2 regions of the Xenorhabdus budapestensis genome follow, and region 2 is predicted to be linked to the other one. Evidence: predicted binding sites of a transcription regulator. Region 2 holds the regulator's gene; the other holds the start of a gene.

Region 1 (15,694 bases), 200 kb from region 2:
AGCTGATGACACTTTTACCTAACCTGTTAACAGAGCCTGAGTTTATGGCACTCAGGCATTATCTTGATCAGGATAATGATAAACGTAAGATCCACCAGTTGGCTGGCAGGGTTGCTGACCTGTTTGACCAGTACCTGGTTTATCGTCCTCAATGGCTGGAGAGCTGGGAAAGTGGGCAGCTCGTTGATGGACTAAGTGCGAATCAGGAATGGCAGAAACGGCTCTGGATTGAGCTAATAGAGTACACGCATCAACTACAGCAACCTCTGTGGCATCGTGCCAATTTATATCATCGATTTATTTCAGCATTGGAAGATGGAAATTTTTCACAGGAAAAACTACCTTCACGGATCTTTATTTGTGGCATATCTTCCTTACCACCCACCTACCTGCAAGTAGTCAAGGCACTGGGTAAGCAGATTGATATCCACCTGATGTTCACTAACCCGTGCCAATATTATTGGGGTGATATTCAGAATTACGCATTTCTTGCTAAGTTGAACAGCCGTAAACCCAGACATTACCGCAGCCAGCAATCATTAGAACGGTTCAGAGATCCAGATAATGCGCCATCCCTTTTTAATGAAGAAGGGGAACAGAATCTGAGTAACCCTTTACTGGCTTCATGGGGAAAATTAGGAAGAGATAATCTTTACCTGTTGTCCCAGTTGGAGCCGGATGCTGACATCCATGCTTTTGTTGAACTGGAGCCAGATTGTATTCTGCATCAACTCCAGCGGGATATCTTGCATCTTGAAGATCATGCTCAAATTGGCTCTACAGAAAGTACATTCAAAAACAGTCTGAAGAAACGACAGATTGTCTGGGAAGATCGTTCTCTGTCTTTTCATTCGTGCCACAGTCCACAGAGAGAAGTCGAAGTTTTGCAGGATCAAATATTGCGTCTGTTAGATGATAATCCTTCTCTGACGCCGAGGGACATTATCGTCATGATGGCCGATATCGACAATTATACGCCCTATATTCAGGCCGTATTCGGTAACGCACCGGGTGAACGTTATATTCCTTTTGCCATTTCTGATCGTAAAGCCCGTCAAGCACACCCGGTATTGCAGGCTTTTATTACTCTATTGGATTTACCTCAGAGCCGTTTTACAGCCGAGCAGGTATTAGCATTATTGGAAGTGCCTTCTCTGGCTGATAAATTCGCAATTCAGGAAGATGGGCTACGTTTATTGCGGCGTTGGGTAAAGGAATCCGGTATTTGCTGGGGGCTGGATGATGACAATATTGAAGCACTGTCATTACCTGCCACCGGGCAGAATACCTGGCATTTTGGTCTGACACGCATGTTACTAGGTTATGCAATGGATAGCCACGCAGGCCCGTGGAATGAAGTTTTACCTTATGATGAATCCAGTGGCCTTGCCGCGGAGCTGGCTGGGCAACTGGCTGAATTTTTGATGGAATTAAATCGCTGGCGCAGGGTCCTGAGTGAAGAGCAATCATTAACGGACTGGCTTGGTATTTGTCCACAATTGCTGGAAACCTTTTTTATTGCGGATCATGAAACCGAGCTGGTATTGGCATTGATCACCCAACAATGGCAGAAGGTGATTGAGAATGGCCTGCATGCACATTATGGCAAAAAGATACCCCTGATCTTATTGCGTGATGAATTGGCTCTTCGTTTTGATGATGAGAAGATCAGTCAACGTTTTCTGGCGGGATCTCTGAATTTCTGTACTCTGATGCCAATGCGCTCTATTCCCTTTAAAGTTGTTTGTTTGTTGGGAATGAACGATGGTATTTATCCACGAACAATCCCACCGCTTGGCTTTGATCTGATGACAGAAAAAAGCCAGAGAGGGGACAGGAAACGGCGTGACGATGACCGTTATCTGTTTCTGGAAGCACTGATGTCAGCGGAAGAGTGTTTGTATATCAGTTACATTGGTAAATCAATTCGCGATGATACAGAATGTAACCCTTCCGTATTGGTCAACGAACTGCTGGATTATGTTTGCCAGAGTTGCTGCTTGCCGGGAGATGAGATGCTCAATGTGGATGACAGTGCAAAAAAAGTCAGAAATCATCTGTTGCGGCAACATACGCGTGTCCCTTTTGCTACGGAAAACTTTCAACCTGATCATGAGCTGCAAAGTTATGCGGTTGAATGGCTACCGGCAGCCAGTTTGCAAGGCACTTCCCCCGTTAACTTTGGTCAGCCATTAGGTTGCGATTCTCGTGAGATAACAGAAGTGACGTTGGATGATCTGGTTCGTTTTTATCGCCATCCAGTCAGGGCTTTTTTTCAGCAAAAATTGAAAGTTCATTTTGTTATCGAAGAAACGGAATTACCTGAGGAAGAACCCTTTGTATTGGATCATTTGCAGCGTTATCAATTCAATCAATTGTTATTAAATATTTTGCTTGAACAGAGGCAACCTGAACCACTGTTTTATCATCTCCGTGCATCGGGTGGGTTGCCACACGGTGCATTTGGTGAGGTATATTGGCTGAATCAGCTTGAGGCGATGCAGCCATTGGCAGATAAGATACGAGAAGAGAGAATGGACTCTTCTTTCATAGAGTTACGCCATGAATTAGATGCTGTTACTCTGACCGGAAAAATTAACCAAGTTCAATCTGATGGAATTTTATGTTGGCGTCCAGCGAACTTAACTGCCAATGATGGTATCCAACTATGGATTGAACATCTTGCCTACTGCTTCTCAGGAGGAGAAGGTGAAAGCCGAATGTATGGAAGGGAAAACAGTGCATGGTGTTTTTCACTATTGACAACCGATGAAGCCAAGAACCATCTCAATCAATTGGTTGCTGGCTATTTTCAAGGGATGTCCGAGCCTCTTCCTCTGTTCTGCCGAAGCGGTTGGGCATGGCTGGAGGCTTGTTACGACAAGGGAAGCCAGCAGATCGATTTTAGTGAGGAAGCTCAGCAAAAAGCGGAAAGCAAATTGATGCAGCAATGGCTGGGAACACAAGGAAAAAATGGTGAATTTAATGATGCTTATACTCAAAGAGCTTTCAGGCAGGTGGATCAATCATTTTGGGTACGCATGAAACGCGAAGTGCAGAGCTACTTATTGCCTATGGCGTACTATTTAAAGAAGAAATAGCTTAAAGAAGAAATAGGGAGAATATTAGGTCATGCCTAAATATGTCATTCGCATCATGATGATGCTTTTTTTATTTTTCTGGGGAGTAACAACTTATGCCGAATCGCCTTGGCAACCGTTACTGGAAACGATTCATAAAAGTGAACGTGATTTCCGTGAGTATAGAGCTATCCAACTGAAAAATGGCATGACAGTTCTGCTGGTTTCAGATGAAAAAGCAGTTAAATCATTGGCTGCTGTGGCAATCCCCATTGGTCATATGCAGAATCCGGATAATCAGCTTGGACTGGCGCATTATTTGGAACACATGGTGTTGATGGGATCTAAACGATATCCTCAGCCCGGCAGTTTTGCAGAGTTTTTGCAGAAACACGGGGGAAGCCGCAATGCTAGCACCTCAGCTAACCGTACAGCCTTTTATCTGGAGGTGGAAAATGGCTCTTTGGCAGAAGCGACCAATCGTCTCGCTGATGCTCTTGCGGAGCCTTTGCTGGATCCTGTGAATGCTGATCGTGAGCGTAATGCTGTTGATAACGAGATGACCATTGCTCGTTCCGGAGAAGGGCATCGCATCTGGCAGATCCGTTCTGAAACTTTGAATCCGGCTCATCCGAATTCCCGTTTTGCGGGGGGAAATCTGGAAACCCTGAAAGATAAACCAGACAGTAAGTTACAGACTGCGCTGGTTGATTTTTATCGGCGTTATTACTCTGCCAATTTGATGAAAGGTGTTCTATATGGTAATCAGCCGATAGAAAAATTGGCTCAGATTGCGGTGGATACTTTTGGCCGTATTCCGAATCGACATGCTTCAGTCTCTGCCATTACGGTTCCGGCGATAACAGATAAAGAAAAAGATATCATTATCCATTATGTGCCATCTAAACCTTATAAATCGCTGCAACTGGAGTTCAGGATTGCTGATAACAGCGCTGATTTTCGCAGTAAAACCGATGCCTATATTGGCTATCTGATTGGTAATCGTAGTGAAAATACCCTATCTGACTGGTTGCTGAAACAGGGATTGGCCGAAGGAATTAGTGCCAGTGCCAGCCCGAAAACAGATGGTAATTCTGGCTCATTTGGTATTTATGTCACATTGACAGACAAAGGGCTTGAACAGCGTGATCAGGTTATTGCTGCTATCTTTTCTTACATTAACCTGTTGAAGCAAAAAGGTATTCAAAAGAGCTATTTTGATGAAATGGCTAAAGTATTCAATTTATCATTCCAGTATGCGTCAATCGTACGGAATATGAACTATATTCAGTCGTTAGCTGATGCCATGCTACAGGTTCCTGTTTCTCATGTTCTGGATGCTGGCTATCTTGCGGATGAATACAACCCTCAGGCCATTGCCAGCCGTTTGGCTCAATTGACACCTGAGAATGCCCGCATCTGGTTTATTAGTCCGAAAGAACCACATAATAAAGAGGCTTATTTTGTTCAGGCACCTTATCAGATTAATAAAATCACTCAACAACAGCGTGCGGAGTGGCAAAAACTGGAGAAAGGTACTTCATTCTCTTTACCAGAACTGAACCCTTATATTCCTGATAATTTGTCCTTGATTAAGGCATCTGGCAGCCAGAAACATCCTCAAATGATCCTGGAACAATCGAATGTGCGTCTGCTGTATATGCCAAGCCAATATTTTGCCGATGAACCGAAGGCAAGCATCGCATTGGATCTGCGTAATGCTAATGGTGTGAAGAGCGCCAAAGAACAGGTGACTTACGCTCTGTTGTCTTATTTATCTTCTCTTGCACTGGATCAGCTTGGTTATCAGGCAGCCGTCGGAGGTCTGGCGATTACAACCGGATATGCGGATGGGTTGCAAATCGGGGTATATGGTTACACCCAACATTTACCTGAATTGTTAACTTCTGCTATCAGCCAGTATATGGCGTTTACACCAACCTTGACTGAATTGAAACAAGCGAAGTCCTGGTATCGTAACCAATTGGAAATCTCCAATGAAGGCAAAGCCTATGAAATGGCAATGCAGCTGGTTTCTTATTTATCCAGTGTTCCTTATATTGAGCAGGCTGAACGCTTAAAGGCGCTGGATAGCATCAATGTTGATGATATTGTCAAATACCGTTATGAGATGATCCAGAGTTCTGCTTTACAGGCGGTAGTCTTCGGTAATTTAACCGAAAAACAGAGTATTGATATTGTTATATCTGCACATAAGCAGCTCGCCAACCGGGGTACTGTGTGGTGGAGTGGCGAAAGTATCGAATTGAAGCGTAATTATGCCGTTAACTTTGAAGGCACTGCCAGCAGCACTGATAACGCACTGGCGGAAGTCTACATCCCGACGGGATATGATCGCATTAACGGATATGTCTATTCCAATCTGTTAGGTAGCATTTTATCGCCTTGGTTCTTTGATCAATTAAGAACAACAGAGCAATTGGGCTATGCGGTTTTAGCCTTCAATACAAGGGTAGGAGAACAATGGGGGCTTGGCTTCTTATTGCAGAGTAATAGCAAACAGCCAGATTACTTGCACCAGCGTTACCAGAGTTTCTATCAGCAAGCTGAGAAAAAATTGCAGGTGATGCCTGATGCTGAATTTAAGCAGTATAAAACAGCATTGCTGACAGAAATGCGTCAGCCACCGCAAACTTTTTCTGCGGAAGCATCCCGTTACAGCAGTGATTTTGGCCGTAATAACTTCAAATTTGATTCAAGAGAGAAAATCATTGCTGCTCTGGAAAAAGTAACTAAAGCACAGTTGCTTGAGTTTTACGATAAAGCAGTGATGAAACGTCATGGATTGGCACTGATTTCACAAATTACAGGGAAGAAAGGCTCGCTTCATCAATATGCAGAGTTGAAAGGCTGGAAGACTTACCCGAATGTATCCACTTTCCAGAAACAATTATCGGTTAAGGTGAATGCTCAGTGAGCACAGAAATACCCCGTAACATAACGTCTCATAAACTTAATCCGTTAACATTGCCGCTGCATGGCCAACGGCTGATTGAGGCTTCAGCAGGTACGGGAAAAACCTATACGATAGGTTTACTCTACCTGCGTTTGTTACTTGGATTGGGCGGCAATGCCGCCTTTTCCCGTCCGCTTAATGTTGAAGAGATCTTGGTTGTAACTTTTACCGAGGCAGCAACGGATGAATTGCGTGGGCGTATTCGTGAAAATATCCACCAGTTGCGACTGGCGTGCATTCGGCAGGATAACGCGGTGAATGATCCGGTTTATCAGCAATTGCTGGCAGAGATCCCCGACAGGCAAAGTGCGGCGGATTGGTTACTGGCTGCTGAACGTCAAATGGACGAAGCGGCAATTTACACCATTCATGGCTTCTGTCAGCGCATGTTGGTGCACAATGCGTTTGAATCCGGCATTCTGTTTGAGCAAACGTTGATTCAGGATGAATACCCACTTCGTAAGCAAGGTTGTGCTGATTTCTGGCGGCGTCACTGTTATCCGTTATCGCTATCAATGGCGACGGTGATCAGTCAGGAATGGAGCGGGCCAGAAGCCCTGCTGGAAGATATAACTGATCATCTGCGAGGGGATATACCTTATATCGTCAACGCGCCGGACGGTGATGAAACCTTAGTCAGCCGCCATGAAAAGATCATTGCTTTGATTGACGGGGTCAAACAGCAGTGGAATGAGGTTGTACAGGATTTACAAGCGCTAATTGATAACTCTGGGGTGGATAAGCGCAGTTACAGTAAGAAGAATTTACCTAATTGGCTGAATAGCGTTTCTGAGTGGGCTAAATCGCAAACCAGAGATTATCAGCTTCCTAAAGACTTGGATAAATTTTGCCAGTCAAGGTTGGAAGAAAAAACCAAAAAGGGTGAAGTTCCCCGACATCCCGTGTTTACGGCCATTGATGATTTATATCAGCAACCACTGACCTTACGGGACATTATCATTTCCAAAGCGATTGTTGAAATACGCCAGTCCATCAATCAGGAAAAGCTGATGCGTGGGTATATGGGCTTTGACGACTTGCTGATGCGATTGGATATTGCTTTGAAACGTGAAGGTGGAGAAAAACTGGCGGAAACCATCCGGCAACGTTACCCCGTTGCGATGATCGATGAGTTTCAGGACACTGACCCGCAGCAGTACCGAATTTTTCAGGCCATATATCGTCATCAAACGGAAAATGGTTTGTTGTTCATTGGTGACCCTAAACAAGCAATTTATGCATTTCGCGGGGCGGATATTTTCACCTACATTCAGGCGCGTGCCCAAGTGAGTGCGCATTACACGCTGGAAACAAACTGGCGTTCTTCCGCTCCGATGGTACAAGCGGTCAATAAGTTGTTTTCCCATACAGACCGCCCATTTCTGTTTGACCAAATTCCGTTTATTCACGTCAACTCAGCAGAGAAAAATCACAACCTGAAATTCTTGCTCCATAAGCAGGAACAAACAGCCTTGCAGTTCTGGCTCCAGTCTGGAGAGGGTGTTTCAAAAAGGGATTACGAACAGGGCATGGCACGACTGTGTGCTGCCCAAATCAGAGATTGGTTACTGGCAGGACAGGAAGGGAGTGCGCTGTTACAGCGGGGCGAAAAAAATCGGCCTGTTACAGCGGCGGATATTACGGTACTGGTGCGTAGTCGCCGTGAAGCCGCACTGATTCGTGATGAATTGAATGAATTGAAAATCCCGTCTGTCTTCCTTTCCAATCGTGAGAATGTATTTGATACGCCGGAAGCTAAGGACTTGCTCTGGCTTTTGCAAGCGGTGTTATCACCAGAAAAGGAACGTGTACTCAGAAGTGCATTAGCCAGTAGTTTATTTGGCTTAAGTGCCCGGCAGATTGATCAGCTAAATCATGATGAAACGGCATGGGATAAGCTGGTGGATGAGTTTGACGGTTATGCCCGGTTGTGGCGCTCACGTGGTGTTTTACCGATGTTACGGGCGGTCATGGGGAAATACCGGATTGCAGAGAATTTGTTGGCAGGATACGACGGTGAGCGTCGTCTGACTGATATTATGCACATTAGTGAACTGTTGCAGGAAGAATCGTTGCAATTGGATAGCGAACATTCAGTGGTTCGCTGGTTGGCACAGCAGATTTCCCGTCCTGATCCACAGCTAGAAAGTCAGCAAATGCGTCTGGAAAGTGATAAACATCTGGTTCAGATTTGTACCATCCACAAATCAAAGGGGCTGGAGTACCCTTTAGTCTGGTTGCCTTTTATTTGCAGCTTCAAAAAACAGGAACGGGCCATTTATCACGATCGTCAGAATTTTGAAACCCATTTCAGTCTCTTTGAGGATAGTGAAAAGCTGGCATTAGCCGATGAAGAACGGTTGGCGGAAGATTTGCGTCTGCTCTATGTGGCTTTAACGCGAGCTGTGTATCACTGTAGTGTCGGTGTTGCGCCATTGATTCAGGGTAATAAGAAAAAAACCGGAGATACGGATTTACATCTTTCCGCCCTTGGTTATTTGGTGCAAAAAGGGCAGAAAGGTGATGCAGAGTTACTGGAATGCAGCTTAAATGAACTCAAAGATGACAATATTCAGGTGATACCGATAAAGGATATCGGAGATGAAAGATGGGAACCCAAAAGTGAAGATGTGCTATTGCTGGCTGCCAGAAAATTCCGGCGTTCCATTCGGGATGACTGGCGGGTGACCAGTTATTCCGGCTTACAGGGTTCGATTTCCCATAATTACATCAGTTCCCAGGCTCATGTCAGTGCGTTTGGCGAATCAGTAGAAGTGATTGTCCAATCCATTGCACCGAAACTTGATATTGACGTCCGTGGTGAAAAACAAGTTGAACCGTCATTGCTGATGACACCGCATACTTTTCCGCGCGGGGCAACAGCCGGAACGTTCTTACATTCAGTTCTGGAAGAGCTGGATTTCAGCTCCCCACCGGATCAGATCTGGCTGGCGGAAAAGCTGACAACCGCAGGTTTTGATGAGAGTTGGGCATCCGTATTGCAGCAATGGATGACGGATATCCAGACCGCAGAGTTAAATGAACAGGGAATGCGGCTTGCTGATATTCCACATTATCATCAACAAAACGAAATGCAGTTTTATTTGCCTGTTGATAATTTACTGCGTTCCAACGCACTGGATGCCTTGACTCATCGTTATGATCCCTTGTCAGCACAGTGCGCTCCTTTGTCCTTCCATCAGGTCAAAGGCATGTTGAAAGGGTTTATTGATTTAGTGTTTTGCTGGCAGGATAAGTTTTACGTGGTGGATTACAAATCGAACTGGTTGGGAGAGAGCAGCGAATCATACACTCAGGAAGCCATGGCCTCAGCCATGATAGAGCATCGGTATGATTTGCAGTACCAACTCTATACGCTGGCACTGCACCGTTATTTACGCCATCGGTTGGCGGATTATGATTATCGGCAGCATTTTGGCGGGGTGGTATATTTGTTTCTGCGTGGCATTGATAACAATAATCCGGGGCATGGTATTTATCGCTATTTGCCACCCGTTGAATTTGTTGATGCACTGGATGCGCTCTTTAGTACCGTCGATTGTACTGTTGACTGTATAAACGATGACTATGCAACTGATGAGGAACAAAGTGCATGAGTGCAGCCATGAATGGAATAATGTCATTATTGCAGCAAGCTGTTGCCCAAAAATTGCTGCGTCCGTTAGATGTGCAGTTTGCCTATGCGATGATTGAAGATGAAAATCCATTGTTATTGCTGATCACTGCCTATTTGAGTGCAGAAGTGGGGGCTGGTCATGTTTGCCTGCTTTTGAACAGGATCTCACCTGAACATTTATTTGAAGGACGACACACTGAGTTAGTGGCATCACTGTGGACTTTCGTAGGAGAACCTAATCAACAACAAATGATTGCTGCTTTGCAGGCATGTCCGGCAATAGGCGATGGGCAATCTCCTACACCGATAATACTTTCTGGTTATCGCCTTTACTTGCAGCGGATGTGGCAAAGCGAACGTCGGATAGCCGCGTTTTTTGCTGATGTGGCATTGGCTGATGATATTGATGAAATTCAGCTACGGAAAATTTTAGATGAGCTTTTTGGTGTTGCTGCTGCAAGTGAAATCGATTGGCAGAAAGTGGCGGCAGCAGTTGCTGTCACCAGTCGTATTTCTGTTATCTCTGGTGGGCCGGGAACCGGAAAAACAACGACGGTAGCGAAATTACTGGCCGCATTGATTAAATTGAACGAAGGAAAGCCATTGAATATTCAACTGGCGGCTCCTACAGGGAAAGCGGCTGCCAGGTTGACTGAATCGCTTGGTGAGGCTGTCAACAAACTTGCTTTGACAGATGAACAACGGTGCAATATCCCTGAGCAGGCACAAACCATCCATCGCTTGCTAGGTGCACAGCCTGAAAGCCAAAAACTCCGTTACCACCGTGATAATCCGCTTGCCCTTGATATCCTGATTGTTGATGAAGCCTCCATGGTAGATTTACCCATGATGGCGCGTCTGATTGATGCTTTGCCAGCAAAAGCAAAAGTGATTTTTCTGGGAGATAAGGATCAGCTGGCTTCTGTAGAAGCGGGAGCGGTATTGGGAGATATCTGTCGTTTTGCTGAACAAGGATACAGTGTCGATCGTGCAAAACAACTGACGAAGTTAACGGGTTGTCAGTTAGTGTCATATTCAGTGTCTGAGCCAGAAGATTTAACTTTGGCAGTACGGGATTGTTTATGTTTGCTGCGTAAAAGCTATCGTTTTAATTCTGCCTCTGGTATTGGGCAACTAGCTTCAGCAGTCAATCAGGGGGACAGTAAGTGTGTTGCTGCTGTATTAAGGCAATCTCTGCCTGATGTGAATTTTAATCCCCTAGCAGAAGATGAAGATTATCAGCGTTTGTTGATTGAAACCACAGAAGGTTATTACCGCTATTTGGCGCTGGTGAACGAAAAGGCATCTGAAAAGACTATCCTGGCAGAATTTAACCGTTTCAGGTTGTTATGTGCTTTAAGAGAAGGGCCGTTTGGTGTCAGTGGATTGAACCAGCGAGTGGAACAATTGCTGCATCGTAAAGGAATGATTGCTTTGCCCAAATATACGGGAAATCAGTTTATGGAGAATAGGAGCTATGCCGGGCGGCCGATCATGATCTTGCGCAATGACAGTACATTGGGACTGTTTAATGGTGATATCGGTATTATGCTTAAGGATCAGAATAATGAGTTGAAAGCCTATTTCCAGTTATCTGACGGGCAGATAAAACCTTTTCAGCCAAGCCGTCTGCCCTTACATGAAACGGCTTATGTAATGACAGTGCACAAATCACAAGGCTCTGAGTTTGAGCATACTGCATTAGTGTTGCCAACCCAGTTTTCTCCTGTTGTTAGTCGCGAGCTGGTTTATACGGCTTTGACCCGCGCCCGTGAGAAATTGACGCTATACGCACACAAGGTGGTTTTGTCCAAGGCAGTTGCGACACCCACTCAAAGGCGGAGTGGGTTAGTGGATTCGTTCTCTTGCCGTCGTGACGCAACTTGAAATCTATTGGATATATATGTGGGTGGAGTTATGTCAATGAGTTTTCAGATCCAACATCAAAATTTTGGAACGGCGTTGGTAATTGTACAGCGCCTGTTTTTCCACTGGTAACATAGTAATTTCTGCGGGTTCAAAACCTTTCTCCTGAAACCAGTGAATACTTTGAGTTGTAAGGACAAATAATCGTTCCAGTCCGATTTGTATGGCCTGATTAATAATAGCGCCTAATAACACCTCGCCACGTGAAGAATTTTGGTAATCCGGATGTACGGCAACACAGGCCATTTCACCGATTTTTTCCGCAGGATAAGAGTACAGGGCAGCACAGGCGATAGTGACATTATCGAGTTCTATCAGGGTAAACTTATCGATCTCCATTTCCAGTTGTTCCCGTGAGCGGCGAACCAGGATCCCATTTTGCTCCAGTGGACGGATCAGTTCGAGAATGCCTCCTATATCGTTGATATTGGCGCGACGGATCTGCTCAGAGCGCTCCATAACAATTTGGGTTCCGATGCCTTCGCGGGAGAATAATTCCTGGATTAGTGAGCCATTCTCCTGATAACTGATCAAATGACTGCGCCGAACTCCGCGGCGGCAGGCTTTAATGGCGCCACGTAAAAAACGTACTGCCCCGGAGGAGTAATCCCCGGTGCTTTCCAGTTTATTCAACAGTATTTCCCCCTCATTGGGGAAAATTTCTGACAAGGTATTCCCTTCCGTATCGGTGACGCCTTGTGATGAACAGAATCCTATCAGCTTTTCGGCTTTTAATTTAATCGCCAGTTGTGAAGCAATTTCTTCGGTCGTCAGGTTGAAACTTTCGCCGGTAACGGAAACAGCAACAGGCCCGATTAATACAATGGAATGGTTATCTAACTGCTGATTTATGGCTTCATCGTCAATCCGGCGAATTTTACCACTGTGGTAATAATCAATACCATCATCGATCCCTAAAGGCTGAGCGATGATAAAGTTGCCGCTGACCACGTTAATATGCGCACCTTGTAATGGCGTATTATTGAGGCTCATGGAAAGTCGGGCTGTAATATCAAGCTGTAACACGCCAGCGGCTTGTTTGATAAAATCCAGCGTTTTAACATCAGTAACCCGAGTGTATTTATGATAAATCGGTTGATAGTGATGTTGGGTGAGGTTCTGATCGATTTGTGGCCGAGCACCGTACACAATAACTAAACGAATGCCGAGGCTATGTAATAAACCGATATCATTAACGATATTCGGAAAATTTTCATGGGCGATAGCTTCACCGACCAACATAATGACAAAAGTTTTGTTACGATGTGCATTAATATACGGAACCGAATGCCGGAAAATTTCGACCAATTCGGTACGGCGTTCTTTCATGATATTCCCCTCAATTGCATTTTTATTCGTATTTTTTATATTTTTATTCTTTAGAAGGGAAATGGCAAGAGGGAATATAGATAAAAACAAAGCTATTATTTATATTGATATTTATGTTTGTTATCTCTCAGGTCGCAGCTTTGTTGGCTACGCTGCATCTTGAAATTCATAGAGTATAGCTGTTGAGATAGCAGAAAATGCTTTTTTTGATGACAGTTCCTTTATAATTAATTAGAGTCTTCCACCTAACTGTCTCTTAGATAAAAGTTACTGTCTGGTTGTTTTTAAATGGAATAAATAATGAGTCATTCAGACCATAATTCTTCACGTCGCCGTTTGTTGAAAGGAGCAGCAGCGCTTTGGTTGTTAAGTATTAGTCCGATAGGGTATGCAGCAACGTCACAAGTGATTGCTGTGCGTATTTGGCCTGCATCAAGTTATACCAGGGTGACGCTGGAGTCTAATATTCCGCTTAAATACCGCCAATTTTCACTTTCAAATCCCAACCGAATTGTTATTGATTTGCAGGGTATCCAGCTCAATAGTGTCCTGAGCAGTATAGGATCGCAGGTTCAGCAACGTGATCCTTATCTGAAACTGGTACGAGCCGGGCAATTTGATCCCAAAACTGTGCGTTTGGTGTTTGAAATTAAGCAGCCGATTGCACCACATATTTTTACTTTGCCGCCTATTGCGAAATTCAAGCATCGTTTGGTGTTAGATTTCTATCCAAAGGTAGCGAAAGCCAATGATGATCCTTTGCTGGCACTGCTTGAAGAGTACAACAGTGGAAATCTGGAAAAGCATATGCCACCGACAGAGAGGAAAAAAACAGGCAAGGCCGGGAAGAACAGGCCAATTGTGATTATGCTTGATCCCGGTCATGGTGGTGAAGATCCTGGCGCTATCGGGAAATACAAAACCCGTGAGAAAGATGTTGTTTTACAGATTGCCCGCCGTCTGCAAGCCCTTATAAAACGTCAACCGGGGATGAAAGTGTATATGACCCGTAATGAAGATATTTTTATTCCGCTGACAGTCAGGGTAGCAAAAGCACGTAAGATGCAGGCGGATCTGTTTGTTTCCATCCATGCTGATGCTTTTACTAATCGTGCCGCTAGGGGATCGTCCGTATTTGCTTTGTCAACGAAAGGGGCAACCAGTAATGCTGCCCGTTTTCTGGCCCAAACGCAGAATGAGGCTGACTTGATTGGTGGGGTGAGTAAAAGCGGTGATAAATATTTGGATCATACCATGCTGGATCTGGTTCAGACTGTGACGATTAATGACAGCCTGAAATTTGGGGATGAAGTGCTTAAGCGAATGGGTAAAGTGAATAAACTGCATAAAAACAGTGTCGATCAGGCGGGGTTTGCCGTATTAAAAGCACCGGATATTCCTTCTATTCTGGTTGAAACTGCATTCATCAGTAATTTGGAAGAAGAACGAAAACTACGTACTGCGAAATTCCAGCAACAAGTGGCTGAATCTATTTTTGCCGGTATTAAAGCCTATTTTAAAAATGGAGCAGAATTAGCACGGCGGTGAAATATCCACCCATATAAAATAAAGAAAACATTATAGAGCGTTAAATAATAGGGAAAGTGTTTCAGAGTAGTCATCTTGGCATACATAATTTTTCCATAGAGTTGATCCTGTTCCTTCCCAAGGTGGAGTAGTTGGGGTGTCATTCAGCCAAAATTGTATTTTTTTAGCGACGTTAGGATACTCTCTGTGTCTGAAAAGCCATCTTAATTCTTTTCCAGTGATATTTTTGTCGTGTTTATAAACTACAGTATCCATATTTATACCATCAAGTATAAAGTGGATATGCATATCATGAGGTAAATTTCCATTGACTATGCTTGCCCATGATAATCCGCCTTTACATTTTCTTCCTATGTCTATCTTATTATATTCATTGATGTTTTCAGTAACAGTGCGGTATTTATGGTGACTTTTCAGATGATTAAAGAAATCTCTTTTATAGTGATTATATTTGTCTTCATCCTCTTGCTTTTTGGGTTTTTCATACCAGTATCTTCTGCTGTATTCTTCCGCTCTATTTTGAAAACTGGATTTTTCCTCGTTATTTATCCAATTATTTTTTTTGTTTTTTCCTTGATAATTTTTCATAAAATTTTTCATATGGTTTAATTCGGCAGGTGTTAAATAATTATCAATAAATATTGGTGGATAAAGAGCTTCATCATTACAATGTTTAGCAATCAGAAAGTTTTTACTTTCATTAACATATTTTTTCCTGCTATCAGTTAAACCATATATTAAATCACCTTTATAAAAATTTTCTCTAAAGGGACGAAAAAATGGCATGTTGCTACCCTTATTTTAGGTCGGTTTTAAAATAGCCTAACTATAATAACAACTTGTTAATTAAATGTATTATTTTTGTATGGTTTTATAAATTATTTTAATGGAGGAGATGATTTTTGTTTACAAACAGGGGATTGACTACCCTGTGGTTGTAATATTACGCATTGAATATATACAAATAATGAATAAAAAAGAGTGATAAACAGGTTGAAAATTTGGTAAGAAGTGAGATTTTAATCAGAAAGTTGGTTGCGGGGGCCGGATTTGAACCGACGACCTTCGGGTTATGAGCCCGACGAGCTACCAGGCTGCTCCACCCCGCGTCCGTCTGCAAATGCTACATTATATCTATAAAAACAGTATCGATAAAAACGATACTAAATTGGTTGCGGGGGCCGGATTTGAACCGAC
Region 2 (15,694 bases):
TCATATAGTAGACGGAGTTTGCCTGTCGGGTGACTTGCTGTACTTGGGTAGATATAGATACCGCCTTTCAACAGGTTGCGGTGGAAGTCGGCAACTAGTGAGCCAATATAACGGGTAGTGTAAGGGCGTTGAGTTGCTTCGTCTTGTTCCTGGCAATACTTGATGTACTTTTTCACGCCCAGAGGGAATTTGATGTAGTTCCCTTCGTTAATCGAGTACATATTACCTTTTTCCGGGAACTGGACTTTCTCATGGGTCAGACAGAATACACCAAGGGAAGGGTCGTAAGTGAAAGTATGAACACCATAGCCAGTGGTGTAAACCAACATGGTGGACGAACCGTAAACCACATAACCCGCTGCAACCTGACGATGACCCAGTTGCAGGAAGTCTTCTTCGGTAACGGGCTGCCCAACTGGCGTAATTCGATGGTAAATGGAGAAAATAGTCCCAACGGAAACGTTTACATCAATATTTGAAGAACCATCCAGTGGATCCATCAAAACAACATACTTCGCATTTTCTGCCCGATCACCATCAAAGATGACGATCTCGTCTTCTTCTTCGGAAGCAATACCAGCTACTTCACCGCGTGCTTTCAATGCTGCTTTGAGTTTTTCATTGGCATACAAGTCCAGTTTCATCTGCACTTCACCCTGAACATTTGAAACACCGCTGGTGCCTAAAATATCTACCAGACCGGCTTTATTGATGTCCCGATGAATGATTTTGGCACCCAGTTTAATGGCAGAAAGTAGTGCGGTCAGTTCACCCGTAGCATGAGGAAAGTCGTGCTGTTTCTCGACGATGAATTCGCCTAATGTTTTCATGACGAAAGCCCTGATTTGGTTATGATTTTAAAATCGTGCTCCACGTTGGGGTAGCACTTAAGTGCGGGCAGTTTAGCTAAAGAATAAAATGATTGATAGGCTATTGCATTTCTAATCTGTGATTTGATGGTTAGAATAGTGATACACTTCATGATATCGGATAGAAATAAATGCGTATTCATATTCTTGGCATCTGCGGTACTTTCATGGGAGGGCTGGCGATACTCGCCCGTTCATTAGGTCACGAAGTTATCGGCTCTGACGCCAATGTGTATCCTCCCATGAGTACTCTGTTGAAAAATCAGGGTATTGAACTGATCCAAGGATACGATCCTTCCCAACTCGCTCCTGTGCCAGATATGGTGATCATCGGTAACGCTATGACACGTGGTAATCCTTGTGTTGAGGCGGTTCTGGATCGCGGTATTCCTTATACATCCGGCCCACAGTGGTTACATGATCATGTTTTACCAGAGCGTTGGGTTTTGGCTGTTGCAGGAACACATGGCAAAACAACAACAGCGGGTATGCTGGCGTGGATCTTGGAAGCCTGTGACTATAAACCGGGATTTCTGATTGGTGGTGTGCCGGGCAATTTTGATGTTTCAGCACAGATTGGTGAAAGCCCGTTTTTCGTGATTGAAGCGGATGAATATGACAGTGCTTTCTTTGATAAACGTTCAAAGTTTGTTCATTATAGCCCTCGTACACTCATCATGAATAATCTTGAATTCGATCATGCTGATATTTTCGAAAATCTGGCTGCCATCCAAAAGCAATTTCACCATCTTGTCAGAATCGTACCGGGCTTGGGTAAAATCCTTGTACCTGATAATGACGTAAATCTGAAACAAGTACTTGGAATGGGATGCTGGAGTGAGTTGGAACACCTCGGGGAAACAGGGGTTTGGCACGTCCAAAAAAACACTCAGGACAGCAGTACTTATCAGGTATACCATCATGGTGAATTAGTGGGTGAAGTTAACTGGTCATTGGTGGGGGAACACAATATGCATAATGGCTTGATGGCTATTGCAGCAGCTCACCATGTAGGAATTCAGCCTAATGATGCCTGTCAGGTATTAGGTGACTTTATTAATGCTCGTCGCCGACTGGAATTGCTTGGCAGAGTGAATGATATCTCGGTTTATGATGACTTTGCCCATCATCCAACGGCAATTTTGGCGACACTGGAAGCGTTGAGAAGCAAAGCGGGTAGTATGGCGCGCATTCTTGCAGTGCTGGAACCACGTTCAAATACCATGAAATTGGGTATGAGCAAAAATGATATTGCTCCTTCCCTGGGTCGTGCGGATGAAGTTTTTCTGTTTCAACCTGGTAATATCCAGTGGCAGGTTGCTGAAATTGCGGAACAATGTGTTCAACCTGTTAGCTGGAGTACGGATATTGACACGTTAGTACGCATGATTGTGGAGGCAGCCCAGCCGGGTGACCACATACTGATCATGAGTAATGGCGGTTTTGGTGGTATTCATGAGAAATTATTGGCGGCGTTGAATAAGAAAGCACACGCTGCTTAATTGATCATAAACGTTGAATTAAGAGGATCGCAATGAGCAGCGTTCCTCTTGTACAGAACCTATGGCACAATTTTCTCTGGCAAAATGGTATGTAGTGATGCCGTGTTTTTAAATGGTTTTACAGGCGGTTGATTTACAGTTCTTGCTCAAACAGATTGAGGATAGCCTCATAGAGCTGCTTGGTTGTAAGGGCTTGTGTCGGTGTAGAAAAAACAGTGTCATCTCCTGCAATACTGCCAAGGATCCCTTCTGCTTTTCCTAATGAATCCAATAAACGCGCGATCAACTGTGCTGCGCCAGGACTGGTACGAATGACAACTACGGAATGGTTATAATCAACATCTAATACCAGATTTTTCAATGGGCTGGTGGCCGTGGGGACACCTAATTCTGCTGGCAGACAGTAGACCATTTCCATTTTTGCATTACGGGTTCTGACAGCGCCAAATTTTGTCAGCATTCTGGAAACTTTAGATTGGTTAATGTTTTCAAAACCGTCTTCTTGGAGTGCTGCAACTATCTCGCCTTGAGAACTGAATTTTTCTTCTTTTAATAATGCTTTGAAAGCTTTTACTAAATCTTCCTGTTTCGAAGGAATTCGCATATTTCACCATCGTTGAATCCACTTATGAAGCCAATATTATGCAAAAAGTGAATTTTTATGCAAGGAAGAGAAGAACAAACCCAATAGATCGAATATTTACGTTATTGAGCCTGGTAAATGTATTGTTAATAAAATGGCATTATTCAGGTAAAGGAGAAAGACAAGTTAATCAACAGAGTAATTAATAAGATAATAGGAATAATTCCTAAAAAAGTGCCTGTTATCTCATTAACAGACAAGCATTTTGTCTAAAATAAAAAACTTTAGTGTTCCATCATTGGGCTATTAGGTAGATAATCTGTCTGTTAACAGATTGTTTTAATACGTAGTGATGAGTAAGGCTGAGAGCTTATTCCATACTTATACTTTGTATGGGAAATATTAAGTCTCTTAACCAGACAGGTTTAAGTTTTTTACAGCACTTATTTAAAGGAGTATCAGGATGAAAGTTGCAGTTCTCGGTGCAGCCGGTGGTATTGGTCAGGCACTTGCCCTTCTACTCAAGACCCAGCTTCCTTCAGGTTCAGAACTTTCCTTGTATGACATTGCTCCGGTGACCCCTGGTGTAGCTGCCGATCTGAGCCATATCCCAACAGCTGTGAAGGTCACTGGTTTTGCTGGTGAAGATGCAACTCCTGCATTGGTAGGAGCGGAAGTTGTATTGATTTCTGCAGGTGTAGCACGTAAACCTGGTATGGATCGTTCAGATCTGTTCAATATTAATGCAGGAATTATCCGTAATCTGGTTCAACAGATTGCTAAAACATGTCCAAAAGCATTAATCGGAATTATTACCAACCCTGTGAACACCACTGTGGCAATCGCTGCCGAAGTGCTGAAAAAAGAGGGGATTTACGACAAGAATCGTCTGTTTGGCGTAACTACTCTGGATATTATCCGTTCTAATACGTTTGTGGCAGAACTGAAAGGTAAGAAACCAGAAGAGTTGGAAATTCCTGTTATCGGCGGTCACTCTGGCGTAACTATTCTGCCATTACTGTCTCAGATCCCGGGTGTCAGCTTCACTGATGAAGAAGTGGAAGCGTTGACGAAACGTATTCAGAATGCAGGTACTGAAGTTGTTGAAGCAAAAGCAGGTGGTGGATCTGCAACTTTGTCTATGGGTCAAGCAGCAGCACGTCTGGGCCTTTCTTTGATCCGTGGTTTGCAGGGTGAAAGCAATGTTATTGAATGCTGTTACGTAGAAGGTGACGGCAAATATGCTCGTTTCTTCGCACAACCTGTTCGTTTGGGTAAAAATGGTATCGAAGAACGTTTAGATATTGGTCGATTGAGTGAGTTTGAACAGAAAGCATTGGATAATATGCTGGACGTTCTGAAAAAAGATATTGAATTAGGCGAAAGATTTATTAATGGTTAATTCAATTAATTCTTAATTTATTAATATACGAATTAACTTAAATATATTAGATAACGAAAACCGCTAGTTTAAAAAAAGCTAGCGGTTTTTCTTTCAATAATTATATTGGTAGCTAATTATTCTTTTTTCTCTCTTATTTTCCTTTCTAATAACTCTCCAGTATGAGGATTGAAATAACGGCTTGGCCATATTTCAGACGGATGAATACCTAAGTAGTTTGCTATTATCCATTCTCCCTTGGGCCACGAGCGAGAAAGAGTATTCGCCAAAGTTGATGAGCTTAGTCCTGATTCACGAGAAACAGCGGCCAGAGTTGTTCCACGTTTACGTAAAGCAGCAATAATATCAGCAGGATGCCAATCCGATTTCATAGAAATCATTTTTTTAATCCTTTCCTATTAAATTTAGAGCCACATTAGTGGTATAACTAAAGCGTTAGAGTGAAATTAATAACGAACATGGATCTGTTATTAAGAAAATAAAATAACATTATTTTTTCTAAAAATATTTTTAATTTTTTCTTAATAACTTCTTTTTTGAACTTGGTTACAAAAATAGAGAAACATTATGAAAAAAGAGTGGTATACGGCAATGGAGTTGACCGGTGTAGGTGAGTTACCTAGATCACCACAAGGAGTCAATGCCAGAGCCAAACGTGAAGAGTGGTTGAGACAAAAACGAACAGGTGTTCAGGGAAGAGCAATTGAATATCACTATTCATGTTTTCCTGAATCAACATTGGCCGCTCTGGAGCTTAATGAAATATCACCTGAATATCAGGTTCAGAAACAAGACCCTCTATCCATTTGGGTAAGTGCGTTTAATTTACTCACGGATGAAGAAAAGGAGGTAATTACAGAAGTGATACTACGAGATGGAATAAGAAGTTTTTTGGAAAAAATTATAGCTACCTGAGGCAGCTTTTGAAAAGCTAAATGCTTAAAATTTGGCTTCCTCTTTACTGCTCCGGTATAAAGCGAGGAGAGAGAGATGAAAAAAGAATGGTATTCTGCAAAGGAACTCATTGGCCTCGCTGGCCTGCCATCGTCTCCCCAAGGAGTGAACCTGATGGCAAGACGTGAAGGCTGGGAACAACGCCGTAAGCGTGGAGTGCAGGGAAAAGCACTAGAATATCATATCAATAGCTTGCCCGAAGATGTTTTGAGTGTACTGACTGTCAGTGAGAACTCGGTTGAGCATTATCGGAACAAACGACAGGATCCGTTTATGATTTGGGTGGAAGCTTATTATCAATTGACTAAGCCAGAAAGGGAGCGAATGGTTAAGTTCATTTTACGTAAAGGACTTACCAGCATTGTTCAATATGTAGGAATTCAAGAGGTTGAAAACAAAGGGAGTATCCCAGACTGAATAGTCTGGGATACTTATACCCAGGGTATACTATCTGGGTCTGGCTCAGGAACGTCGCTGTACAGCGATGTGGGCTAATCCCACAAGGGCCGCTTTGTATGGAGACTCATCAAGCACTTGTAACGCTGAAATTGCTTTATCTGCTTCTTCCTCCGCCCGTTGGCGGGTGTAATCAAGTGAACCGCACTGTTTCATCGTTGTAAGCACAGTATCCAGTAAATGGCGGCCATTGCCTTTTTCAATAGCTTCGCGGATCAGTGCTGACTGTTCAGGCGTTCCGTGATTCATAGCGTGTAAGAGGGGAAGCGTTGGTTTACCTTCATTTAAATCATCTCCGGTGTTTTTTCCAAGTGTATTATCATCGGAATTGTAGTCTAACAGGTCATCAATCAATTGAAATGCAGTACCAAGATAGCGACCATAATCACGTAGTGCCTCTTCTTGCTCTGGAGTTGCATTAGACAAAATAGCGGGAGAATGGGCGGCTACCTCAAACAAACGCGCAGTTTTACTGTAAATGACACGCATGTAGTCATCTTCTGAAATGTTCGGATCATTACAGTTCATCAACTGCATCACTTCACCTTCAGCGATAACATTCGTGGCGTCAGACATCAATTTCAGCACTCGCATGGAGTTGAGGTCTGTCATCATCTGAAACGAGCGAGTATAGATAAAATCACCAACCAATACGCTGGCTGCGTTGCCATACATAGCATTGGCAGTTGCTTTACCGCGGCGCATATCGGACTCATCTACGACATCATCATGGAGTAGGGTTGCTGTGTGAATAAATTCGATCAGGGCAGCAATTTTGATATGTTTTTCTCCCTCATAATGCAGTGCCTTACCAGCCAACACTGCGATCATTGGGCGAATACGTTTACCACCGCCGCTGATAATGTAGTAGCCAAGCTGGTTGATTAGCGCTACATCAGAATTTAATTGGTTAAGAATTGTTTCATTAACCGCTGCCATATCATCAGCTGTAAGTTTAATTATCGATTCTAAGTTCATGTTTTAGCTTCGGACTCTGATTCAGAGCTGTGCTCATTAATTAGTATATCAATAGATATCACGGTATATTGATTGTACTTGAAAAAACGTTCAAATAAATGACAATCGAAAAACTCGGCTTTTTTCTCCTCTGTTCTAATTCTGCTCTTGTCTTCCAAGCGGTTTTTGCGTAGAATTCGCGCCCTATTGTGAATATTTTTTATAGCGCGCTCTGGAAAGAATTTTAGGGGGGTGCGCGGAAAGCGGAGTTTATATGTACGCGGTTTTCCAAAGTGGTGGTAAACAACACCGAGTAAGCGAAGGTCAAACTATTCGCTTGGAAAAGCTGGACATCGCAACAGGTGAAACTGTTGAGTTTGACCAGGTTCTGATGGTCGCTAATGGTGAAGACATCAAAATCGGCGCTCCAGTAGTTGAAGGCGTTAAAGTTAAAGCTGAAGTTGTTGCGCACGGTCGTGGTGAGAAAGTTAAAATCGTTAAGTTTCGTCGTCGTAAACACAGCCGTAAGCAGCAGGGCCACCGTCAGTGGTTCACTGATGTTAAAATCACTGGCATCGCTTAAGATATTAGGAGAGCAGATTAATGGCACACAAAAAGGCTGGCGGCTCGACTCGTAACGGTCGCGATTCTGAAAGCAAACGTCTGGGTGTAAAACGTTTTGGTGGTGAATCTGTTTTGGCAGGTAGCATCATCGTTCGTCAACGTGGTACTAAATTCCACGCAGGCAACAATGTAGGTTGTGGCCGTGACCACACCCTGTTCGCATTAGCTGACGGAAAAGTTAAATTCGAAGTTAAAGGTCCAAAAAACCGTAAATTTATTAGCATAGTAGCTGAATAAGTTTTTTGAACTTCGATCGAATCGGAAGCCCTGCAATGTGTGTTGCGGGGCTTTTTATATTTTGGATTATGCCATCTCTGGGTACGATCTGCCATCCAGCTTTATAGTGGCTATCCTACGGAGAAAAGTGATGAAATTTGTAGATGAAGCCAGGATACTGGTTGTAGCGGGAGATGGTGGCAATGGCTGTGTCAGCTTCCGTCGTGAAAAATATATTCCAAAAGGTGGGCCGGACGGAGGTGACGGCGGTGATGGTGGTGATGTTTATCTACTGGCAGATGAAAACCTCAATACGCTAATCGATTACCGTTTTGAAAAGTCCTTCCGTGCTGAACGTGGGCAAAATGGGCAAAGCCGCGATTGTACAGGCAAGCGTGGTCAGGATATTACCATTAAAGTACCAGTAGGGACCCGTATCCGTGATATTGCTACAGGAGAAATTCTGGGTGACATGGTACGTCATGAGCAGCGTCTGATGGTTGCAAAAGGTGGTTTTCATGGGTTGGGTAACACCCGTTTTAAATCCTCTGTTAACCGCGCTCCTCGCCAGAGAACCATGGGAACGCCGGGAGAGAGCCGCGACTTGATGTTGGAGCTGATGTTACTGGCTGACGTAGGGATGTTGGGAATGCCAAATGCGGGTAAATCTACCTTCATTCGCGCTGTTTCAGCAGCAAAACCTAAAGTCGCTGATTATCCATTTACGACGTTAGTACCAAGTCTTGGCGTCGTACGTATGGATAACGAGCAAAGCTTCGTAGTAGCAGATATCCCAGGTTTGATTGAAGGTGCATCAGAAGGGGCTGGTTTGGGTATTCGTTTCCTGAAACATTTGGAGCGTTGCCGTGTACTGTTGCACTTAATCGACCTCTGTCCGATTGATGAATCTGACCCAGTAGAAAATGCCCGTATTATCATCAATGAGTTGCATAAATACAGTGAAAAACTGGCTGAAAAACCACGCTGGTTGGTATTCAATAAGGTTGATCTGACCGATCCGGAAGAGGCTAAATTGAAAGCGAAGGCGATCGCTGATGAACTGGGTTGGGAAGGTGACTACTACATGATTTCAGCCGTGAATCGTCAGGGAGTGAAAGAACTCTGCTGGGATATCATGGAATTCATCAAGGCTCAGCCTCGTCAAGTAGATGCCGAGGAAGGATCGCAGCCAGAAAAAGTTGAGTTCATGTGGGATGACTACCATAAAGAACAGTTGCAGCAAGCACCTGATACTGATGATTGGGATGACGACTGGGACAAAGAAGATGAAGAAGGCGTTGAATTTATTTACAAACGCTAAGTTTTCACACCAGATATACAAATGATGGAAAAGGGCGTATTTGAAGCGCCCTTTTTTCTTATTCTCTCTGAAGGCATTTTCTCTCTGAAGGCATTTTCGTCAATTGTTTTTGTATAGCGATTTATATAAATGGCTTTCAAAACGGGTAAGAGGAACACGGCGCTGACGATGATTTTCAGGAGAGACGGAGTAAGACGAAATAAATTGGACAAAAGCGATCTGTTGTCCGCTGGCAGCGTTCATAAAGCCAGCAAGATTATATACACCTTGTAGTGACCCTGTTTTCGCAAAAACTTTGCCATTAACTCCAGCTTCATGCAAGCCGGGACGATAGGCTAAAGTACCATCATAACCTGCTTGCGGCAGCATGGAGATAAAATCCAGTTCATTATTGTGCTGGGCAATGAATTGTAAAATCTCCATCATTGTTGAAGGAGTGATAAGATCATGGCGTGAAAGGCCGGAACCATCAACTAAGACAGTATTATCAAGATCAATACCTGCTTTTTGTTTTAAGATCTGACGAACAGCATCAGAGCCGGAGCGCCAGGTACCGGGAACGTTAAAGTAATAATGCCCCAAGGTGCGAAAAACGGTATCGGCTATCATGTTATCTGACTTTTTCAGCATGATTCTGAGCAGGTCATGTAAAGGTGCTGATTGATTCAATGTGAGGATCTTTTCTGGTTGTTCAGGGAGCGATTGACGTCGTAGATGGCCTTTTAGTTCAATTCCAGCAAGATGTAGTTCATTTTTCAGAATAGCACCCACGTAGCTTGCTCCATTCTGGATAGCAAATGCCAGTGGCAAGGGTTCGCTACGTTGTGTCAGGCAGCCAGTTAGCGTATATCGGTTCAATTCTCCTGTTGTTACATCAAGTTCACAATACTTTGTTTCTGGAGAACCTTTCGCAAGTGTTTTTACTTCACTGAATACATTGACAGGATAATACGAAGGAACATGGACAGTGGCTAATGTATCAGCTTGTTCAGCGCTGTAGAGTAAGACTGAAAAACAGTTCTTATCCACAATGGCGGCGGCAGGAGGAGCACTAAAACATTGTGTCATATCATTCCATACCCAGCCGGGTGCTTTATCGTGGCTGGAAAAAATGGAAATATCTATGATGAGATCCCCATCAATCTGCTGTACACCAGACTGTTTTAACTCTTCTACCATATTGCGCAGTTGTGTGCGTGTTAGCGATGGATCACCAACGAAACGGGCAATAAGATTGCCCTTTAATCTGCCATCTTCAACATTAGCGTCACTCTCTAATGTAGTGACAAAACGGAAATCTTTGCCAAGCTGTAATAAGGCAGCTAATGCTGTCACAATTTTCTGAGTACTGGCAGGTAATGCCAATTGCTGTCCATGATAATCAATGATAGGTATTTTTTCGCCGACTTTCTGGGCGATAAATGAAAAATTGGTTCCCGCTGGCAAATATTGAATATTTTCTTCAATTGAAGAGGCATTCGCACTGAAAATACTCAGGCTCAAACTGAGCATCCAAGCTATTCTGCTGGTAATTTTTAAAAGAGCCATAGATCTCGCATATAAACGTGGATGTATTCCGATAATATTTGTATCAATAATACTAAGATGCAATTCAGGAAAAAGTAAACGATGATCCATCATCAACTCTACGTTAAAATGATAGATTAGCAGTTTAAATATGTATGTGAACTATCAGCGTATTCTGTAGTTTACGCTTCTTTTATTGTCTGGAAGCCCGCCTGATAGGGTGTGCTCATTGTGTTGTAGTCTATTGCAAAATACTGTTATTGCAAGAGAAGTGATGTTATTGCAAAAATCAGGAAGATGTTGTCTGGGCTTAGGATTGATTTAGAGGTTTGATAAATGAAACAAATTCCGATGACGGTACGTGGCGCAGATAAATTGCGCGAAGAATTAGAATATCTGAAAAATGTACGTCGCCCTCAAATTATTGCTGCAATCGCTGAGGCGCGTGAGCACGGTGACTTGAAAGAAAATGCTGAATATCACGCTGCTCGTGAGCAACAGGGATTCTGTGAAGGCCGTATTCAAGAAATTGAAGCTAAACTTTCTAATGCACAAGTGATCGATATCACTAAGATGACCAACAATGGCCGTGTGATTTTTGGTTCAACGGTAACGGTATTGAATGTTGATTCTGATGAAGAACAGACTTACCGCATTGTGGGGGACGATGAAGCGAATATCAAAGAAAACCTGCTTTCGGTTAACTCGCCCATCGCCCGTGGTTTAATTGGCAAAGAAGTGGATGACGTTGCTGTGATCGATACTCCGGGTGGCAAAGTGGAATATGAAGTTTTGAGCGTCGAGTATATTTGATATTCAATTTAAAGGTTGAATTAACTTTCCCGCTCGTAGGGTGGGGAAGGGCATAGAAAGTGGCCATTATATGTTGATGATGGGAATAAAAAGGCCTGATTTGGCCTTTTTTATCATAGTAGAATGGCACTTTTGTATAAGTATGTTGAGATTATTTCGGTAAACTAATCTTGCGCTCTTCCGATGGGCGGTAGAGAACTAGCATTTTTCCAATAATTTGCACATTATATGCGCCAGTTTCACGAACAATAGCTTCCGCGATCAAAGTTTTGATTTCACGGTCTTCGCCTGCAACTTTGACTTTGATAAGCTCGTGATGCGAAAGGGTTTGTTCGATTTCGGCCAATACGCCTTCAGTCAGTCCGTTGTTACCGATCATAACAACAGGCTTTAATGAATGAGCGAGGCTTTTCAGGTATTGCACTTGTTTCTTGTTAAGAGTCATCGTTTTTTTGCTTAGTTGGGATTGAAAACGACATATTCTACCGCCATCTCTTATCTATCACCATAAGTGTGTGGTGTGGTTTGATAAGAGAGTGCAAAAATAGGACTCTCTATTAGTATAGTTGGAAAGAACAATGGCCAATAAAAAACGTTCAGCAAGCTCAAGTCGCTGGTTGCAGGAACATTTTAGTGATAAATATGTTCTTCAGGCGCAGAAAAAAGGGCTTCGTTCCCGCGCTTGGTTTAAACTTGATGAGATACAGCAAAGCGACAAAATTTTTAAACTGGGCATGACCGTTGTTGATTTAGGCGCTGCTCCAGGTGGGTGGTCTCAGTACGTAGTCAGTCAGATTGGTGATCGTGGTCGGGTAATTGCCTGCGATCTTTTGCCAATGGATCCCATTGTCGGAGTTGATTTCCTACAGGGGGACTTTCGTGATGAACTTATATTGAAAACATTGCTTGAGAGGGTTGGTGATAATAAAGTCCAGGTCGTCATGTCGGATATGGCTCCCAATATGAGTGGAACCCCCGCGGTCGATATTCCTCGATCCATGTATCTGGTTGAGTTAGCGTTGGATATGTGTCGTGATGTGCTGGCCCCTGGGGGTAGTTTTATCGTCAAAGTGTTTCAGGGAGAGGGCTTTGATGAGTACCTGAGGGAAATACGCTCCCTTTTTACGAAAGTTAAAATTCGTAAACCAGACGCTTCGCGGGCACGATCACGTGAAGTATACATTGTAGCGACAGGGCGGAAAGTGTAGTACCCTGCTGCTATTTGTTAACACAGTTGTAATATGAGGTTAATCCCTTGAGTGACATGGCGAAAAACCTGATTCTCTGGTTAGTCATCGCAGTTGTCTTGATGTTATTGTTCCAGAGTTTTGGTCCCGGCGATTCCAGTGGTCGTAGGGTGGATTACTCGAACTTCATCAGTGAGTTATCACATAATCAAATCAGTGAAGTACGTATTTCGGGTCGTGACATTGATTTCACTAAGAAAGACAACGGTGGAAAATATAGCACGTATATGCCAGTTCAGGATGAGAAGCTGCTGGATACACTGCTCAACAAACAGGTAAAAGTTGTCGGTGAACCACCAGAGCAACAAGGCCTGTTAGCGACTCTCTTTATTTCATGGTTCCCAATGCTACTGCTGATTGGCGTTTGGATCTTCTTTATGCGCCAAATGCAAGGTGGTGGCGGTAAAGGAGCGATGTCTTTCGGTAAAAGCAAAGCCCGTATGTTAACGGAAGATCAGATCAAAACCACGTTTGCGGATGTTGCTGGTTGTGACGAAGCAAAAGAAGAAGTGGGTGAATTGGTGGAATACCTGCGTGAACCCGGCCGATTCCAGAAACTGGGTGGTAAGATCCCGAAAGGTATCCTGATGGTAGGGCCTCCGGGTACAGGTAAAACCTTGCTGGCGAAAGCAATTGCAGGTGAGGCTAAAGTACCATTCTTCACTATTTCTGGTTCTGACTTTGTTGAAATGTTTGTTGGTGTTGGCGCTTCTCGTGTTCGTGACATGTTTGAACAGGCTAAGAAAGCAGCTCCTTGTATTATCTTTATCGACGAAATTGATGCTGTAGGGCGTCAACGTGGTGCTGGTTTGGGTGGTGGACACGATGAACGTGAACAAACACTGAACCAGATGCTGGTTGAAATGGATGGTTTTGAGGGTAACGAAGGCATTATCGTTATCGCTGCAACTAACCGTCCTGATGTTTTGGATCCTGCGCTGTTGCGTCCGGGTCGTTTCGACCGTCAGGTTGTCGTTGGTCTGCCTGATGTTCGCGGCCGTGAACAGATTCTGAAAGTTCATATGCGCCGTATTCCATTGGATACTGACATTGATGCTTCCATTATTGCCCGTGGTACACCAGGTTTCTCTGGTGCGGATTTGGCAAACCTGGTGAACGAAGCCGCTTTATTTGCCGCTCGTGGCAACAGACGCGTCGTATCTATGGTGGAATTTGAGAAGGCAAAAGATAAGATCATGATGGGTGCAGAGCGCCGTTCAATGGTCATGACAGAAGAGCAGAAAGAATCCACCGCTTACCATGAAGCAGGACATGCCATCATTGGCCGTTTGGTTCCTGAACATGATCCTGTCCATAAAGTGACAATCATTCCTCGTGGTCGCGCATTGGGTGTAACTTTTTTCTTGCCAGAAGGTGATCAAATCAGTGCCAGCCGTCAAAAATTAGAAAGTCAGATTTCTACTTTATATGGCGGCCGTCTTGCAGAAGAGATCATCTACGGTCCAGATAATGTTTCTACGGGCGCTTCCAATGACATTAAAGTGGCGACATCCATTGCCCGTAACATGGTGACACAATGGGGCTTCTCGGAAAAACTAGGCCCATTGTTGTATGCGGAAGAAGAAGGCGAAGTTTTCCTTGGTCGTTCTGTGGCTAAGGCAAAACACATGTCGGAAGATACCGCACGTTTAATTGATCAAGAAGTGAAAGTTATCATTGATCGCAACTACCAGCGCGCACGTCAGATTCTGATGGATAATCTGGATATTTTGCATTCAATGAAAGATGCTTTAATGAAGTACGAAACCATTGATGCGCCTCAGATTGATGACCTGATGAACCGTACTATAGTTCGTCCGCCCGCAGGTTGGGAAGGCGATAACAATAATGGCGGTAATAGCAGTAATAGTAATAGTAGTAATAACCGTCAGAATACATCGTCTCAGCAGCAGGCCACGAAACCTGCGGATGGTAGTCCAACTGCATAATCTATTCAGACCAAGGGCGATCATTGATAGAAGGTTGCCTCTGGTTTTGACAGACCGTACTTACTAAACCCCGGGTTTTTCCTGGGGTTTTTAACATTAAGGCCCCCTAGCGATGAAACTGACAGCCAGAGGCAGTATTCTTGACCTTTCCCATCCGCAAGTCATGGGAATACTGAATGTTACTCCTGATTCCTTTTCAGATGGTGGTACTTACAGTACCCTTGATGCGGCACTACAACATGCTGCCAAAATGATTGAAGAAGGAGCCACTATTATTGATGTTGGTGGTGAATCGACGCGTCCTGGTGCTGATGATGTCAGTGAACAGGAGGAACTAGATCGCGTTGTACCTGTAATAGAGTCTTTGGCACAGCGTTTTAATGTATGGATCTCTGTTGATACGTCAAAAGCTATCGTAATGCAGGAAGCTGCCAAAGTAGGTGCTCATATCATTAATGACATCCGTTCATTGCAGGGGTCGGGTGCACTAGAGGCAGCGGCAAAAACAGAGTTACCAGTTTGTTTAATGCACATGCAGGGACAACCCCGAACAATGCAGGTAGAACCTCACTACGAAGATATTGTGGCGGAAGTCAGAACATATCTGGAAACACAGATTGAACGCTGTGTTGCAGCAGGTATTACAAGAAACAAGCTGATGATAGATCCGGGATTCGGTTTTGGTAAGAATTTATCACATAATTATCAATTATTGGCTCATTTAAAAGAGCTCCACCATCTTGGCCTGCCGATTCTGGCTGGTATGTCACGCAAGTCCATGATTGGTCAGTTACTTCATGTGCCACCACAGGAAAGAGTAACGGGAAGTGTTGCTTGCGCTGTCATTGCGGCTATGCAGGGAGCTCAGATTATTCGCGTGCATGATGTAAAAGAAACGGTGCAGGCAATACAGATTGTCCAGGTAACTTTGTCAGAGAAGAATATTTTTCGTCAGTAGCGAACCCCGCCGGAAAAATTATCAGCAAAACGCAGATTGTGAACAAAGAATACGTTCAGCAAAGGAAGAAAGAAATTTATGAGTAACCGTAAATATTTTGGTACTGACGGTATCCGTGGCAAAGTCGGTAATAGCCCGATTACCCCTGATTTTGTTTTAAAACTTGGTTGGGCTGCGGGTAAGGTACTGGCGCGTCATGGTTCTCGCAAAATTATTATTGGTAAAGATACCCGTATTTCTGGCTATATGCTGGAATCTGCTTTGGAAGCGGGACTGGCAGCCGCTGGGCTATCAGCATCGTTTACTGGCCCGATGC

The links. Region 2 encodes ArgR, which controls arginine synthesis, uptake and breakdown. Its sites were predicted from a motif close to ANTGAATAAAAATACANT; they were not measured.
Region 1: a site for ArgR is predicted at 12,963-12,980, ahead of argA (amino-acid N-acetyltransferase). Genes of this name have one in related genera too.

The regions. Positions count from the first base shown of each region.
Region 1 is NZ_CP072455.1:3,820,427-3,836,120, reverse strand. It holds gene recC (exodeoxyribonuclease V subunit gamma) at 1-3,101, shown strand, start outside; gene ptrA (pitrilysin) at 3,133-6,018, shown strand; gene recB (exodeoxyribonuclease V subunit beta) at 6,015-9,674, shown strand; gene recD (exodeoxyribonuclease V subunit alpha) at 9,692-11,581, shown strand; gene argA (amino-acid N-acetyltransferase) at 11,615-12,949, opposite strand; gene amiC (N-acetylmuramoyl-L-alanine amidase AmiC) at 13,250-14,497, shown strand; gene HGO23_RS16850 (hypothetical protein) at 14,528-15,283, opposite strand; tRNA gene HGO23_RS16845 (tRNA-Met) at 15,530-15,606, opposite strand; tRNA gene HGO23_RS16840 (tRNA-Met) at 15,667-15,694, opposite strand, start outside.
Region 2 is NZ_CP072455.1:4,024,219-4,039,912, reverse strand. It holds gene fbp (class 1 fructose-bisphosphatase) at 1-830, opposite strand, end outside; gene mpl (UDP-N-acetylmuramate:L-alanyl-gamma-D-glutamyl-meso-diaminopimelate ligase) at 1,001-2,371, shown strand; gene argR (transcriptional regulator ArgR) at 2,505-2,975, opposite strand; gene mdh (malate dehydrogenase) at 3,418-4,356, shown strand; gene HGO23_RS17800 (helix-turn-helix domain-containing protein) at 4,473-4,736, opposite strand; gene HGO23_RS17795 (DNA-binding protein) at 4,924-5,271, shown strand; gene HGO23_RS17790 (DNA-binding protein) at 5,347-5,727, shown strand; gene ispB (octaprenyl diphosphate synthase) at 5,773-6,744, opposite strand; gene rplU (50S ribosomal protein L21) at 6,998-7,306, shown strand; gene rpmA (50S ribosomal protein L27) at 7,327-7,584, shown strand; gene cgtA (Obg family GTPase CgtA) at 7,715-8,884, shown strand; gene dacB (serine-type D-Ala-D-Ala carboxypeptidase) at 8,984-10,432, opposite strand; gene greA (transcription elongation factor GreA) at 10,748-11,224, shown strand; gene yhbY (ribosome assembly RNA-binding protein YhbY) at 11,376-11,669, opposite strand; gene rlmE (23S rRNA (uridine(2552)-2'-O)-methyltransferase RlmE) at 11,803-12,432, shown strand; gene ftsH (ATP-dependent zinc metalloprotease FtsH) at 12,480-14,420, shown strand; gene folP (dihydropteroate synthase) at 14,533-15,378, shown strand; gene glmM (phosphoglucosamine mutase) at 15,457-15,694, shown strand, end outside.